3 regions of the Arthrobacter sp. SLBN-83 genome follow, and region 3 is predicted to be linked to each of the others. Evidence: predicted binding sites of a transcription regulator. Region 3 holds the regulator's gene; each other region holds the start of a gene.
The links. The regulator LexA, encoded in region 3, represses DNA repair genes until DNA is damaged. The targets are predictions, from matches to a motif close to TCGAACANNTGTTCGA.
Positions count from the first base shown of each region.

Region 1: the regulator LexA is predicted to act here: its motif matches at 3,420-3,435, upstream of FBY30_RS06705 (shikimate dehydrogenase).
Region 2: the regulator LexA is predicted to act here: its motif matches at 3,307-3,322, upstream of FBY30_RS05520 (LexA family protein).

Region 1 covers NZ_VFMX01000001.1:1,461,634-1,467,115, forward strand. Annotated here, with positions in the region: gene FBY30_RS06690 (ATP-dependent DNA ligase) at 1-860, shown strand, start outside; gene FBY30_RS06695 (MFS transporter) at 958-2,277, opposite strand; gene FBY30_RS06700 (IclR family transcriptional regulator) at 2,511-3,374, shown strand; gene FBY30_RS06705 (shikimate dehydrogenase) at 3,527-4,408, shown strand; gene FBY30_RS06710 (bifunctional sugar phosphate isomerase/epimerase/4-hydroxyphenylpyruvate dioxygenase family protein) at 4,408-5,482, shown strand, end outside.
Region 2 covers NZ_VFMX01000001.1:1,204,953-1,210,434, reverse strand. Annotated here, with positions in the region: gene FBY30_RS05535 (ABC transporter substrate-binding protein) at 1-1,108, opposite strand, end outside; gene FBY30_RS05530 (lmo0937 family membrane protein) at 1,327-1,473, shown strand; gene FBY30_RS05525 (Y-family DNA polymerase) at 1,555-2,835, opposite strand; gene FBY30_RS05520 (LexA family protein) at 2,862-3,293, opposite strand; gene FBY30_RS05515 (hypothetical protein) at 3,422-4,273, shown strand; gene FBY30_RS05510 (HAD family hydrolase) at 4,390-5,208, shown strand; gene FBY30_RS05505 (hypothetical protein) at 5,329-5,482, shown strand, end outside.
Region 3 covers NZ_VFMX01000001.1:4,240,034-4,245,515, reverse strand. Annotated here, with positions in the region: gene FBY30_RS19820 (ATP-dependent DNA helicase) at 1-1,233, shown strand, start outside; gene lexA (transcriptional repressor LexA) at 1,345-2,082, opposite strand; gene FBY30_RS19810 (LysM peptidoglycan-binding domain-containing protein) at 2,441-2,791, shown strand; gene FBY30_RS19805 (histidinol-phosphate transaminase) at 2,905-4,023, shown strand; gene hisB (imidazoleglycerol-phosphate dehydratase HisB) at 4,085-4,711, shown strand; gene hisH (imidazole glycerol phosphate synthase subunit HisH) at 4,708-5,475, shown strand; gene FBY30_RS20870 (hypothetical protein) at 5,476-5,482, shown strand, end outside.

The DNA.
Region 1 (5,482 bases), 2.8 Mb from region 3:
GCTGCGTGGTGGACGGCGAAATAATCCTGGTGGGGGCCTCCGGTGACCGGCTTGATTTCGATGCCCTCCAGCAAAGGATCCATCCCGCCGCCAGCCGGGTGAAGCTGCTGGCGCAGCAGACACCCGCGAGTTTCGTGGCCTTCGACCTCCTGGCCCTCGACGATGACGACTACACGGGCAGGCCTTTCAGTGAGCGGCGGGCGGCGCTGGAGAAAGCGCTCGCAGCCAGCAAGGCGCCCGTCCACCTGACGGCCGCCACCACGGACAAAGACACCGCCGCGCAGTGGTTCGAGCAGTTCGAGGGCGCCGGGCTTGACGGCATCGTGGCCAAGCGGCTGGACGGCAGGTATGAGCCGGACAAGCGGGTGATGTTCAAGGTCAAGCACCAGCGCACCGCGGACTGCGTGGTGGCCGGCTACCGGCTGCACAAAAGCGGCCCGGACGCCATCGGCTCCCTGCTGCTGGGCCTGTACAAGGACGACGGCGGCCTGGCCAGCGTGGGCGTGATCGGCGCCTTCCCGATGAAGAAGCGGCAGGAATTGTTCGAGCAGCTCCAGCCGCTGGTCACCGACTTCGAGGGCCATCCGTGGGCCTGGGGCAGGCAGGAAGAGGGTGAGCGGACTCCGCGGAACGCCGAAGGCAGCAGGTGGAGCGCAGGAAAGGATCTGTCCTTTGTTCCGCTCCGGCCCGAACTGGTGGTGGAGGTCCGCTACGACCACATGGAGGGCGACCGCTTCCGCCACACGGCCCAGTTCAACCGCTGGCGGCCGGACCGGGACCCCGAATCCTGCACCTATGAGCAACTTGAGGAGCCGGTGAACTTCGACCTCGCCTCGGTGCTGGAGACCGGCCGGGGGTAGCGGCTGCTGACAAATTGGCCCGGTTTTAACAGGGGAGAGCCCGCCATTTGGGGGAATGGCGGGCTCTCTGGGCTGGAACGTGGGCTGGAGCGCGCTCCTACTTCAGGCCGAGCTGCTTGGTGGGGGTCCGGAAGGACTCCTTGGCGGTCAGCGCCGACACTGCGGCGACGGCACAGATGACGGCGGTGAAGATGGTGATCTGCACCCAGCCGCCGGGCTTGATGCCGCCCATGGCAGCCACGATGGCCGGCGCGAACCCTGCCATCAGGAAGCCCAGCTGGGTGCCGATGGCCAGGCCGGAGAAGCGGACCTTGGTGCTGAACATTTCCGCGTAGAAGGACGGCCAGACGGCGTTGGCGGCTGCGTAACCGCCGGAGAAGTAGCCGATGGCGGCCAGGAACATCAGCGGGACGCTGCCGGACTCCAGGCTGAGGAGGAACACGGGGGTCAGGATCGCGCTGGCCAGGGCGCCGTAGATGAACACGGGCTTGCGGCCGATCCTGTCCGCCAGCATGCCGAAGAGCGGCTGGGTGCCCAGGGCCACGATGTTGGCGGCCACCACCAGCCAGAGGGTGGTGGTGCCGTCAACGCCGGCCACCGTCTTGGCGTAGCTGATGGCCAGCGTGCCGAACACCGTGGAGACGGCGGCGATGAAGGCGCAGCAGATCACGCGGAGGACGTCGCGCCAGTGGCCCTTGAGTAGGTCGGCAACCGGGAGCTTGGCGATCTGCGCGGTCTTGCGGGCCTCTTCGAACGCGGGCGGCTCGTGGAGGGTGCGGCGGATCAGGAACGCCACCACAACCACGGCGGCGCTGAGCCAGAACGGGATGCGCCAGCCGATGCCGAACTTGATCTCATCCGGCAGGGCCAGGACGGGAATGAACACCAGGGCTGCGAGGATCTGACCGCCCTGCGTTCCGGTGAGGGTCCATGAGGTGAAGAAGGAACGGCGGTTGTCCGGGGCGTGCTCCAGGGTCATGGAGGAAGCGCCGGCCTGCTCGCCGGCGGCGGAAAGGCCCTGGCACAGCCGGGCCAGCACCAGCAGGGCCGGAGCCCACCAGCCAACGGTGCGGAAGTCCGGGAGGCACCCAATGACGAAGGTGGACGCACCCATGAGCACCAAAGTGAACATCAGGACCTTCTGCCGGCCCACCCGGTCACCGAAGTGGCCCAGGATGATGGCGCCGACGGGGCGCGCCACGTAGGCGAAGCCGAAGGTGGCGAAGGACATGATGGCGGCGTTGGCATCGGCGCTGGGGAAGAAGACCGTGGGGAAAATCAGCGCGGCGGCGGAGCCAAAGATAAAGAAGTCGTAGTACTCGACGGCGCTGCCGAGGAAGCTGGCGAGGGCGGCCTTTTTGGGCGTCCCGGCATGCGTGAGGGCACCCGCCCCTGCGGACGGAAGTGTCTTGCTCATGGTGTTCCTTTGGTGTGACGACATTGTCGCGGATGGATCTGGGGGTCGCAGCCGCCGCTGCCTTGGTGCGGGCGGGGCGCGATGCGGCTGGAGTCCGGAAAAGACCCGGCATAAATAGCCACATGGTGGGAGCTACTTGTGCGATACAGAAACTATGACTGTGAGGACTGTCACCTGTCAAGAAAAATAATCACCATCTAGAAGCAGCTCTCACATTGTGGCAACATGGAGTCATGAGTGTGAACCAAAGCACAGCGGCCAATGAAGAATCCGCTGTCGCCGCCCCGGCCGCGGAACCCGTCAATGCCATGCCCCCGGAGGGAAAGGTCGGCGCGCGCCCTGCCGACCGCACGGACATGGTGGGCAAGGCCCTTGGCCTGCTGGTCCTGCTGGGGGACGAGCCGCGGGGGGCCACCGCCGCGGACATATCCCGCCGGGCGGAACTTCCCTTCAGCACCACCTACCGCCTGCTCGGTTCCCTGACCCGCGACGGCTTCGTTGACTACGAGCCGGACGGCCGCCGCTACCACCTGGGCCTGCGGATCTTCCAGTTGGGCCAGCGCGTCTCCAACCACCACGGCTTCGCAGGGACGGCCATGCCCATCCTCCGCCGGGTCACTGAGCGGACCGGCGAGGCCACCATCCTCAGTGTCCGCGACGGTCTGCACCACCTGACCGTCAGCAAGGTGGATGGGCCTCAGACTTTTCGCGTGACCAGCGACCCCGGCCACCTGGGCTCGCTCTCCACCACCGCGGTGGGCAAGGCCTTGGTGGCGTTCGCCGAGGACGGTGAGCGGGAAGAACTCCTGGGCGAGCTGCCGCTGGAAGAACTCACCGGGAAGTCGATCACCGACAGGGATGCCTTCCGGGCCGAAATCGAGAAGGTGCGCCGGCAGGGCTACGCCGTCATGGATGAGGAAAACGAGGCCGGAATGCGCGCAGTGGCCGTACCGCTGCTCAACGACCAGGGGCATGCCTTCGCGTCACTGGCAACAGCCGTGCCCGTCTTTCGCCTGGGCCTGGACGAGCTGATCGCCCACGTTCCCCTCCTGCAGGAAGCCGCCGCCGAGCTCGCGGCGAGGCTGCCCCAGCGGTAGCAGAAGCCCGATCCAGGACACCCCAACGCTACTTCTGTTCGTATCTAGAACATGAGTGCGATAAGTGAACATTTGATGTACCGTAATCCGTATAACCCGCAGCGCGGCAAAGTTCCGCCGCTGCCAGGTGCTGTACCAAAGGAGCTGCACGCATGAGCAATCGAACTGAGTCCTACCTGGTGGGACTGGTTGGTGATGGCGTAATGCCATCGCTCACGCCGCCCATGCACGAACGGGAAGGTGACGTGCAGGGCCTGCGCTACCTGTACCGCCCCATCGACCTCCTGGAACTGGGGCTTGCGGGGGAAGCCGTGGGGGCCATCCTGAACTGCGCCCGCACCCTGGGCTTCAACGGCCTGAACATCACCCACCCGTGCAAGCAGCTGGTCCTGGAGCACCTGGACGAAGTGAGCCCTGACGCGCGCCGGCTCGGCGCCGTCAACACGGTGGTCATCCGGGACGGCAAGTTCATTGGCCACAACACCGATTTCTCCGGCTTCGCCGCCGCGCTTGCTGCCGGCCTCCCCGGAGCACGCCTGGACCGCGTGGTGCAGCTCGGGGCAGGGGGCGCCGGATCCGCCGTCGCCTACGCCCTGCTTACCGCGGGCGTGCGCACGCTGGCCCTGGTGGACATGGACGTTGCCCGGGCAGCCGCACGGGCCGCCGAACTGCAGGACTTCTTCCCCCACAGCACCGTTACGGCAGGCACGACGGCGGAGCTGCCGCAGCTGATGCGCCTGGCCGACGGCCTGGTGCACTGCACCCCGGTGGGCATGGCCGCCCATCCGGGCGTCCCGCTGGACCTGGACCTGCTGGAGTCCCGGCACTGGGTGGCGGACATCGTCTACCGCCCCATCGACACCGAACTGGTCCGGGGCGCCCGCGCCAAGGGCTGTGAGGTGCTGGACGGCGGCCGCATGGCAGTGGGTCAGGCCGTGGATGCCTTCCGGATCTTCACCGGGCTGGAAGCAGACCCGGACCGCATGCGCGCACATTTCCTGGAGCTCGTGGCCGCGGAGGAGGTGGCCGCCTGATGCGCACCGGAATCGCCACTGTCTGCCTCTCGGGCACCCTGAAGGAAAAGATGCAGGCCTGCGCCATCGCCGGCTTCGACGGCATCGAAATCTTCGAACAGGACCTGGTTACCTCCCCGCTCAGCCCAGAGGACGTGCGAAAGACGGCCGCGGACCTGGGCCTTGGCCTGGACCTGTACCAGCCGTTCAGGGACTTCGACGGCGTCACCCCGGACATGCTGAAGGCAAACCTGCGCCGCGCGGAGGCAAAGTTCAAGCTCATGGCCCGCCTTGGCATGGACACCATCCTGGTGTGCTCCAATGTTGCCACCGCCACCATCGATGACGACGGCGTCCGCGCCGAACAGCTGGCGCAGCTGGCCAACCTGGCCGGGGACCACGGCGTCAAGGTTGCCTACGAAGCCCTGGCATGGGGCAAGTACGTCAACGACTACGAGCACGCCTACCGCCTGGTGGAAATGGTGGACCACCCCAACCTGGGCACCTGTCTGGACTCGTTCCACATCCTGAGCCGGGACTGGGACACCGCGTCGATCGAAGACATCCACGCGGACAAAATCTTCTTCGTCCAGGTGGCGGATGCCCCCAAGCTCTCCATGGACGTCCTCTCCTGGAGCCGCCACTACCGCGTCTTCCCCGGTGAGGGGCAGTTCGAACTGGCCAAGTTCATGGGCCACGTGGTCCGCGCCGGCTACAGCGGCCCGGTCTCGCTGGAGGTGTTCAACGACGTCTTCCGTCAGTCCGACGTGGAGCGCACGGCCGTGGATGCCATGCGGTCGCTTATCTGGCTGGAAGAGCAGAGTGCCAAGTGGCTCGCCGCTACCTCCGCTGAAGCCGCGCCCGGCAACGCAGGCGCCCCCCGCCGTCGTTATCCCATGGAGCTGGCCACGCTGCCCAAGGTGAACGAGCCCGCCGGCTTCAACTTTGCCGAGGTGAAGGCGGACGACACCGTGCAGCTGGAGAAGCTCCTGGGCCAGCTCGGCTTCCAGTTCGAGGGCCGGCACCGCACCAAGGACGTCCAGCTCTGGACCATGGGCCAGGCACGGGTGATCATCAACGAACAGGCAGCGCAGC
Region 2 (5,482 bases), 3.0 Mb from region 3:
TGCCGTTGATGTCGGCCTGCTTGGTGGTGCCCGCGGTGACGCCGTCGGCCAGGAGCTTCTGGTAGGTACCGGCAAGCGGGTCCACCGTGAACACGATGTTCTTCAGCGAGCGGTCAATGACGTCGGCCTTGAGTTCGGCGCCCGCGGCTTCCTTGAGTGCGGCGTTGATGACGGTGGCCTTCTCGCTGGCGGAAGCCGAGTTAAGCCACTCGACGGACTTCACGTGGCCCTTCAGCAGCGCCTTGACGGTGTCCGGGTGGTCGGCGGCGAACTTCTGGTTCACGATCAGGATGGTGGTGGGGAACTCGCCCGGCTTCCCGGACAGCGAACCGTCCCAGAGGTCCTTTTCATCCACCAGCACCCTGGCTCCGGCGGTCAGCACCAAACGTGAGGCCCACGGCTCAGGCAACCAGGCGCCGTCGAGCTTCCCATCCTGGAACAGCTTGAGGGTCTGCGCATTCTCCGTCGGGTTGATCGCGACATCGCCGCTGCCGTCCACGTTGGTCTTGTAGCCCTGGGACGAAAGCCAGGCGCGGAGTGCCACGTCCTGGGTGCCGCCAAGCTGCGGCGAAGCCAGGGTCTTGCCCTTCAGGTCGGAGGCGGAGCTGATCTCCGGCTTGACCACCAGCTGCGCGCCGCCGGCAGCCGCGCCCGCGATGATGTTCACCGACTGGCCCTGGCTTTTCACGAACGAGTTGATGGCCGGGTTCGGTCCGATGTAAGTGGCGTCGATCGCGCCGGCGTTCAGTGCCTCGATGGCTGCAGGGCCGGCGTTGAATACCTGCGTGCTGAGCTTGGTGCTGCCGAGTGCATCGGCGATGAAACCCTTACTGACGCCCACCAGGGCGGGGGCGTGCGTGACGTTGCCAAAGTAGCCGAGCTTCAGTTCCGCGGCGGGATTGCCGGACGGAGCGGTCTCCTGCGTGACGGACGGGGCCGCGTTGTTGACGGAGGAGGCGACGGCGGCACCCCCGCCAATGAGCGCCAGGACGGCTGCCGCGATCCCGACTTTGAGGCCTGCCGGCCGCTTGGGTTTGGCGGACTGGCCGGCGACGATGCGGGTGGAGCCTTGCTGGTTCTGCGGACTGTTGTCCTGCTCGTTTGCCATGGGGAAATCCTTTGCTGGGGGCGGATGCTGAGACGAGGTTACGGAGCGGCCCGCGGCCCCACAATCAACGCTGTAGCAGGCGTTCACGGGGGGACGCGAAGGCTCAACGCGGCGTAGCGGGGAGTCAAAATTCGTCGTATGACGTCTTGATTCAGCTGCCAGTTTGGTGGGTACGTGCCCGGCATGGGGATTTTGAAAAACTAGTCAAGGAGACTCTCATGTTGCTTTGGATCGCCATTATCATCGCTGTTCTCTGGCTTCTCGGACTGCTCGCGAACATCGGCGGGGGCCTTATCCACATTCTTTTGGTCGTCGCAGTAGTCGTCCTGATCTTCCACTTCGTCACGGCGCGACGGCGCGTCTAGGCAGTCAACGCCCAGACAAGAACGTCCCGCAGTAAGTAGGTCCCGCCGCTGGCATTACGCCGGCGGCGGGACCTGCTGCTTTCAGGCTGCTTTGACCAAGGGGAGTTCATCCCAGTGCGTGGTGTACCGGGGCGAGCGCATGTCCCGTTTCATGGTCCAGTCCAATCCGGACCTGATGCCCGCATGCCCCAACCCGATGGCACCCCGCCCGAAGCGACGGCTCACGTCCTCAAGCAGTGGCCCAATGCCGCGTTCCTCATGCCGGTTCTCGAACGGCTCCAGCGGCGGCTGGTTTCCCGTGGGCCGCAGGTCGGTGAGCATCAGGCCCGCCTTGGCATACTTCAGCCCTTCGCGGATGTGGGGCAACAGGGCGTGCGCGGCCTTGGTGAGCAGCAGCGGATCCGCCGTGGGCATGGGCAGTGAGACACACACAGAGGGATAGGCCTGTTCGTTGTCCCTGAAGGGGGAAGTGGCAGCGAATGCCGTAAGGACCTTTGCCTGCAGCCCGTGCTTTGAGAGCCTGGCGCTCGCCTGCTGGCCGTAGATGCTGAGGACCTCACGGAGGCCGGCGGCAGTGGTCACAGGCGTGGCAAAGGACCGGGAGAAGATCAACTGGTCGCGTCCGATCCGTTCCTCCTCCATGGGGATGCACGGTGTGCCGCGCAGTTCCAGGACGGTGCGCATAAGCACCACGGAGAATTTGTCGCGGATCATCACGGGATCCGCCCGGACCAGGTCCATGACGGTGAAGATCCCCAAAACGTTCAGCCGCTTGCTGAGCCGGCCGGCGATGCCCCAGACCTCATCCACCGGCAAACGGCCCATCAGCGCCTGGCGCATGTCAGCCGGGACCGACTCCCACAGGCAGACCCCGCCAAAAGCGGAATTGTTCTTGGCCCACTTGTTGCAGAGCTTCGCCAGGGTCTTGGTGGGCGCAATGCCCACGCAAACCGGGACGCCCACGTGCCGGCGGACTGCCTCCTTCATCCTCCGGCCCAGGGCCAACAGCTCCTCCTCTCCGCCCTTCACGCCCAGGAACGCCTCATCAATGCTGTAAACCTCCAGCCAGGCCGAGTACCTGCCCAGCAGTTCCATCACGCGGGCGCTGATGTCCCCATACAGCTCGTAGTTGCTGGACTTTGCCACCAGGCCCCACTCCTTGGCCCGCGGCGCGAGCTTGAACCAGGGTTCACCGGTGGTGATGCCCAGGGCTTTCGCCTCGGGCGAGCGGGTCACCGCGCAGCCGTCGTTGTTGGACAGCACCACCAGCGGGCGCCCTTCCAGGGAGGGGTCGAACGCCCGCTCGGCGGAGGCATAGAAGCAGTTGACGTCCACGTGGGCGATCTGCCGCATCCGCCGCATGAGGACAGGCTTAGCCACTTTGGACCTCAGACATGGTGCAGGCACCTGGTGGCAACGCCCCAGATGGTCAGCTCGGACAGGGCGGGGACGTGGATGTCCTGGTACTTGGGGTTCTCCGCCTGGAGCACCACCCCGGTGCGGGTGATGCGGAGGCGCTTGACCGTCAGTTCCCCGTCCAGCACCGCGATCACCACGGATCCGTCCTTTGGCTCCAACGCCCGGTTCACGATCAGTTCGTCGCCGTCGCTGATGCCGGCGCCCTCCATGGAATCGCCCGTTACCCGGACCACGAAGGTGCTGGTGATGTCCTTGATCAGGTGTGCATTCAAATCGATCCGGCCGTCGAAGTAGTCCTGTGCGGGCGAAGGAAACCCCGCCGCCACCGCCACGGGCGAGATCAGCACCGAGAACAAGGAGGCACCCGCATCTATCACGCGGGGACCGACAATAACGCCCACAACACACCTTTATTCGAAAATATGTTCGATAGGTTCAGTGTAGCGCCGGAGGCCGACAACGGTCACTCCGCAAGGCCCGAGGCGCCGAGGGGCTAGGCTTGGACCACTGTCGGCTCTGGGGGGAAGCGATGCGTATCTTGAGGTCCTGGTTGGTTCCGGCGGTGATGCTCGCCGCGCTCACGGGCTGCGAGTACAGCGGCCCGGCGGAGGGGCAGGCGGCGAAGGCGTCCACCACGGCGACAACGGCACCCCGGGAGGTGGCCACCGGCCAGGCGGCGGATCCGCGCGCGGCAGAGGTGCAAGCCATGGAGGAATGGTCCCGCCGGCAGCTGCAGCCCGAGCTGCCAGGCCAGCTCGCCGGGTCCACCATGTCAAACACCAGAGTCGCTTACGGCTTCGCCGGGGCAAAACCCGGCCGTTACGACGTTCACTTCACCTGCCAGGGTCCAACGGAGACGCAGCTGTCGCTCACCACCCAGGCCGGGGGCGAGGTTCTCGCGCCCGTCCAGGTCCCCTGCGACGGTGCCGTCTTCAAAGCCCAGGTGGCGCTTTCCATCCGGGGAGTGGAGTTCCTCATGAACCCTGCGGACGGCGCCAAGGGCCGCTACGCCTTCCGGCTGGTGCCAGCCTCTCCAGCGCTTGAGGCCACTGTCCTGCAGGGGACGGGCGGACTGAAGGCCGTGGTCAATGCCGGCCAGGCATCCGCACCCGGACCTGCGGCGGAGCTCAAAGGCACGCTGGGCAGGGATAAGGCAGGGTGCGCCATCCTGCAAGCGGAGGGTGGGAACGATTACACGCTGATTTTCCCCGAGGGAACCAGCCTCGACGGCGGGACACTCGTCCTGCCCGCCGGCCCCCGGCTTACCGGCGGCGATCCGCTGGTCCTCACCGGCAACCGGGTGCCCGCCGACGAAAGCCTGAGCATGTGCCTGAACTACGCCCGGCTCTACTCCGTGGAATCGGCTGCCATCATCCCCTGATGGAAAGGGCACGCCCGCAGGTCCAACGGACGCGGGAGGTACTTCAGGGAAGTACGACGGCGGCCTGCCGCCTTCCGGCGGACGCTCGCTGCCCAAGGCCCACGTAGACTTGCAGGATGCGGCTGGTAGCAAGCGATATCGACGGAACGATCCTCGGGCACGACGGAAAAATCAGCCCCCGCACCATCCGCGCCTTCCACGCCTGCCGGGACGCCGGCGTCGAACTTGTCTTCGTCACCGGCCGGCCACCCCGGTGGCTGCACCCCCTCGAAGAGCAGCTGGGCCACACTGGACGCGTGATCTGCTCCAACGGCGCCGTGGTGTGGGATCTTGAGGCGGACCGCCTGGTCTCTGCCCGCACCCTGGCCATCAACACCGTCATGGAAGTCCGGAGCATCATCAAAAAACTCCGCCCGGCCGCGCTGTTCGCCGCGGAGACGCTCACCGGCTTCCACCTGGAACCGGGCTTCATCGAGAACGAATCCAGCGAACTGCTCGCCGAATTCACCCCTGCGCCGCTGAAGGACACACTCACCTCCGATGACTCCGTGGTGAAATTCCTCGCCATCGTCCGCGACGGCACGCCTGACGACTTCCTCGGCGAGGTGGCTCCCGCAGTCGGGCACCTGGCAGCCGCCACCCACTCCTCGCCCGGAGTCGCAATGCTGGAACTGTCCCTGCCGGGCGTCAACAAGGCTGTCACGCTGGCCGAGTATGCGTCTGCCCTGGGGATTGAGGCGGCTGACGTGGTGGCTTTCGGGGACATGCCCAACGATATCGAGATGCTCCGCTGGGCCGGCCACGGCTATGCGATGGCCAGCGGCCACCCGGAGGCCATCCGCGCGGCAGGGCAGCAGGCACCACATTTCGACGACGACGGCGTGGCCCAGGTTTTGGAGGCCCGGCTCGCTTCCCTGGGCGTGCAGTTTTCCTGAAACCCATCCCGTCGGGCTGGAGCTACCGTTTTCCCAGCTTGCGCTCACCTGGCGTTTACCTTGCAGCCGTAGCGTCAAGCGTGGAGAGCAGGCACCTCCGCCGGCTCAAAGGGGGTAACGATGGCAAGAAGCACCAGGCAGCACGCAGCCGATGGGCCGCTCCGCGCAGCAACACCCGCCCCGCACTGGAAGCAGCTGCGGCAGGGCGACCGCGTCCGGGTCCTCTTTTCACCCGGTTTTGCATCGAGCGGGGTGGTGGACACCATCACGCCGG
Region 3 (5,482 bases):
GCCGTATCGGGGCAGCTGTCAGTTGCGATGGTCCACGCCGCTGCTGCCGGTGCACGGAAACACACAGCCATTACTGTTGACGCCCTCAATGCCGCCGCTGCCAACCTTGAGCTGGCCCTCGGCGGCGCACCAAACGGCTTGCTTCCCAACGGCCTGAACGATGAACAGCTTGACTGCGTGGATCAGCTGCGTGAGGCCTGCCGGGCTGCGTTGTCCGATTCCAAGGGGGACAGCAACACCACGGCCGACGGCGGCCGGCAGCTGGCCAGATCCCGTCTCATGCTCATCCTGGAGCTGTGCGAGCGTCTGATCGCCGCCCGGGAAAACCGGGAAGTGGTGTGGTTCTCCCGCGCCAGCACCTTCGACCCCGGCCAGGGCTACTCGCAGCCGGACGAGAATGCACCGGTGCTGATAAACATCGCCCCGCTGTCCGTCGCCGGGCGGCTGCGGGAAGGGCTCTTTGCCGACCATACCGTGGTGCTGACTTCCGCCACCCTGGCCATCGGTTCCGCTTTTGAACCCGCCGCAGGAGGGCTTGGCCTCCTCGGCGACGGCGCTCCCAGCTGGACCGGTGTGGATGTCGGCTCACCCTTCGACTACCCCAAGCAGGGCATCCTCTACGTCGCCGGGCACCTGCCCAAGCCCGGCCGCGGCGTGTCCCCGGAGGCGCTGGAGGAACTGGAAGCGCTCATCAAGGCGTCCGGTGGGGGAGCCCTGTGCCTGTTCTCCTCACGGCGGGCAGCCGAGGAAGCCGCCGACGCCCTCCGGCCCAAGCTGGATATGACCGTCCTCTGCCAGGGGGAATCGACCATGACTGCCCTGGTTAAGCAGTTCGCCGATGAACCGGACACCTGCCTTTTCGGAACCATGTCCCTGTGGCAGGGCGTCGACGTCCCGGGCGGCTCGTGCCGGCTGGTGGTGATTGACCGGATTCCATTCCCGCGGCCGGACGATCCCCTGATGACGGCACGTTCGCGTGCCGTGGCGCAGGCAGGCGGTAATGGCTTCATGTCCGTTTCAGCCACCCACGCTGCGATCCGCCTGGCCCAGGGCGCCGGGCGGCTGATCAGGTCAACGGGAGACAAGGGGGTTGTGGCCGTACTCGACTCCCGCCTGGCAACCGAGCGGTACGCCGGATTCCTTCGGGGCGCCCTGCCACCGTTCTGGGCCACCACCGACCGCAGCAAGGCGCTGGCAGCCCTCACCAGGCTGGGCGCGGACGCGCTCCGGTAGGTCCGGGAGAGCGCTCCAGGCCCGCCTCGATGGAACGGGGGCGGGCCTGGGGCGGACTCGGGCGCCCCTGGTGGGGGCTTGGGCCGGCGGATATAAGCCGAAGGGAACGGGCTAGAGCGAACGCAGGACCGAGACGACCTTGCCCATGATGGTGGCGTGGTCGCCCAGGATGGGTTCGTACTGCGTGTTCTGGGGGAGTAGCCAAGTGTGGCCGTCGCGCTGGCGGAGGGTCTTGACGGTAGCTTCGTCGTCCAGCAGCGCTGCAACGATGTCCCCGTTGGCTGCGTCCGCCTGGCGCCGGACCACCACCCAGTCGCCGTCGCAAATGGCGGCGTCCACCATGGAGTCGCCGGCCACGCGCAGCATGAAGAGCTCGCCCTGGCCCACCAGCTGGCGGGGGAGGGGCATGACATCCTCGACCAGCTGCTCGGCCAGGATGGGACCGCCGGCAGCGATCCGGCCCACAAGCGGAACCATTGCGGTATCGAGCGCGGTAGGAAGCTCGGTCACGGATGCGCCCCCACCGGCGGGCTGGGGCGCAGGAGAGGTGCCCGCGGCCTTACCGGCACCGCTGTCCAGGGTGAGGGGCATCAGCACTTCCATGGCGCGCGGCCGCTTGGGATCGCGGCGCAGGTAACCCAGTTTTTCCAGCTGGGAGAGCTGGTGGGTCACGCTGGACAGGCTTGCCAGCCCCACGGTATCGCCGATCTCGCGCATGGAGGGCGGGTATCCGTTCTCATTGACCGAGCGCTGGATGGTTTCGAGGATCTTCTTTTGCCGGGGGGTCAGGCCCTTGGCGGTCCTCTTGGTTTGCGGGGCGGTCCTGCCCCCGGCGGCTGCTGCTGCCATATTCGCCAATGCCTTTCGCTTGCCGCCGGATCGTCCACCCCGGTGCTGGTGTGTATGCGCCGGCGGAAGGACTCCCACTGTCATTGTCAGACCCTGCTGTTCAACTTCAGGGGTGGTTGTTCTTTGGTTTCAAAGCTAGGCCAGCCGCATTGCTTTTTCAAACATTTGTTCTAGCGAGTCTCGACAATATTCGTTGATAAGTGCTAAAACTTAACAAGCAAAGTTCGAACATGTGTTCTAACCAGCGCGTGCCCTATTCGAAAACCCGACCGGAGGAAGTTCCGGGTGCGGTCTGAATGGTCAGGGCGGCCGCGGGTGGACACCCGGGCAGCACGGCAGGTCCAGGAGGGCTCAGTTCATGTCAGCTTCATCTCGTCACCAGGTTTCACCGACTTCCGCGCCCCTGCGCCTTACCCGGCGCGGGAGGGTCGTCCTGATCGGAGTCCCGCTGGTACTCCTCGCGGTTCTCCTGCTGTCGCTGTCCGGGTTCTTCAACTCGCCGGCCAAGGCCTCCGACTCCGCAGCGGACCTGGCGGTGACCCCGACGGTCACCGTGACGGTGCAGCCGGGCCAGTCGCTGTGGACCATCGCCGGTGCGGTTGATCCGGACCGCGACGCCCGGGATGTGGTGGCAGATATCGTCCAGCTCAACAACCTCAGCGCCGGCTCAGTTCTGCCGGGGCAGCAGCTGTTCGTCCCAACACACTGAACCTCGCTGCCCACTCGGGATAAGGGGGTCGGAGTGGCCGGGGCGGCGCACGCCGAGGGCGAACAGCACCCGTCACATTTTCCGGTCGTTGCTGCGGCAACTAAACTGTTCAGGTGAACGACCAGCTAGAGCGTCTGAACCGGCTTCCCCTCCGCAGCAACCTTCGCGGGCTCACCCCTTACGGGGCGCCCCAACTGGACGTCCCCATCCTTTTGAACGTCAATGAGAACACCCATGGTGTCCCTGCCGATGTGCAGGCCGCCATCAGCGCCGCCGTAACGGAGGCCGCCGCAGGCCTGAACCGCTACCCGGACCGGGAGTTCACGGAACTCCGAAAAGCTTTGGCGGAGTATCTCGGGCATGGCCTCGACGAGACCAACGTATGGGCAGCCAACGGCTCCAATGAGGTCCTGCAGCAGATCCTCCAGGCCTTCGGCGGCCCGGGCCGCACGGCCCTGGGCTTCCCGCCCACGTACTCCATGTACCCCCTGCTGGCCAGCGGGACCGACACGCAGTACATCACCGGGGAGCGCGCCGAAGGATACGACCTGAGTGCAGAGTCGGCCGCGCGCCAGGTCAAGGAACTGCAACCGAACATCGTGTTCCTCTGCTCGCCCAACAATCCCACGGGGACCGGGCTCGGCCTGGATGTCGTGGAGGCTGTCTATGAGGCCGGGGAGGCCAGCCAGGCCATTGTGATCGTGGACGAGGCCTACCATGAGTTCGCGCACGACGGAACGCCCAGCGCGCTGACCCTGCTTCCCGGCCGGGAGCGGCTGATCGTGTCCCGCACCATGAGCAAGGCGTTCGCCCTGGCAGGCGCCCGCCTCGGCTACATGGCTGCCGCGCCGGAGGTCACCGACGCCCTGCGGCTGGTGCGCCTGCCGTACCACCTTTCAGCCATCACGCAAGCCACCGCGCTGGCCGCCCTTGAGCACCGCGAAGCGCTGATGGCGGACGTCCAGGACATTAAGGCCCAGCGGGACCGGATCGTGGCGGAACTGACCAGAATGGGCCTGACGCCTGCAGCCTCCGATTCCAACTACGTGTTCTTCGGCGGCCTGGAAAACCCCCACCAGGTCTGGCAGGAACTGCTGGACGCCGGTGTGCTGATCCGCGACGTTGGCATCCCCGGCCACCTTCGGGTGACTGCGGGCACTGAGGCGGAAACCACAGCCTTCCTTACCTCCCTGGAACGCATCCTTGCGGGCCAGGCCGCGCTTCCCGCCTAGACTTGTAGTGCGGCGCTGGACGCCTTGAACCACTTCTTCTCCCACTAAGGATCCCTTCACCATGAGTCCAACCGGATCGAATGCGGCTGCGGCCCGGACCGCCCGCATGGAGCGTGCCACCAGCGAGTCCTCCGTGCTCGTGGAGATCAATCTCGATGGAACCGGGGTGTCTGACATCGATACTTCGGTGCCGTTCTACGACCACATGCTGACCGCCCTGTGCAAGCACTCCCTGATCGACATGACGGTCAAGGCCACCGGCGACACCCACATCGACGTCCACCACACCGTGGAGGACGTTGCCATCACCTTCGGCGAGGTCCTGCGCACTGCCCTGGGCAACAAGGCGGGAATCCGACGTTTCGGTGAGGCCACCGTGCCGCTGGATGAAGCGCTTGCCAATGCAGTCGTGGATGTCTCCGGCCGCCCCTACCTGGTGCACGGCGGCGAGCCGGCGGGCCAGGAGTACCACCTGATCGGCGGCCACTTCACCGGGTCCCTGACCCGCCACGTTTTCGAAGCCATCACGCTGCACGCCGGCATCTGCCTGCACATGACCGTACTGGCCGGCCGGGACCCGCACCACATCGTCGAGGCTCAGTTCAAAGCCTTCGCCCGTGCCCTCCGCGCCGCCGTCGAACCTGATCCCCGCGTTGAGGGCATCCCGTCCACCAAGGGCGCACTGTGAGCGGCCAGGTCCTCAAGGACGGGGCCATCATCGACCCCTCGGCCTCACGCAAGCTGCCTTCACCCGAGGGTAAACCGACCGTCACCGTGCTGGACTACGGTTCCGGGAACGTCAGGTCCGCTGTCCGCGCACTGGAACGTGCCGGTGCGGAAGTGATCCTAAGCTCCAAGCCGGAGGACGTGCTGAACGCGGACGGACTGGTGGTGCCCGGCGTCGGCGCTTTCGAGACCGTGATGCGCGAACTCAAGGCCGTGGATGGCATCCGGCTCATCGGCAGGCGCGTTGCCGGCGGCCGCCCGGTGCTGGGCATTTGTGTTGGCCTCCAGGTGTTGTTCGAGGCCGGTGTGGAGCACGGCACCGAAGCCGAAGGCATCGGTGAATGGCCCGGAAAGGTGGAGGCCCTTCCCGCGGAAGTTGTGCCGCACATGGGCTGGAACACCGTCAAGGTTCCTGAAGGTTCCAAGCTCTTTGCCGGCGTCGAAAATGAGCGCTTCTACTTCGTGCACTCTTACGGTGTGCAGGAATGGAATTTCGATGTGATTCAGCCGCGGATGGCTCCGCCGATGGTCACGTGGTCCGAGCACGGCGCTCCGTTCATTGCGGCGGTTGAAAACGGGCCGCTCTGCGCCACCCAGTTCCACCCGGAAAAGTCAGGAGACGCCGGCGCGCGTCTGCTGCGCAACTGGGTGGAAGGCCTGCGCAAACCGGCCAACGGCGAAACCGGCTCCGGAGCAGCATCAGCCGATGCCGGCAGCGGCGCCTAGATGTGGC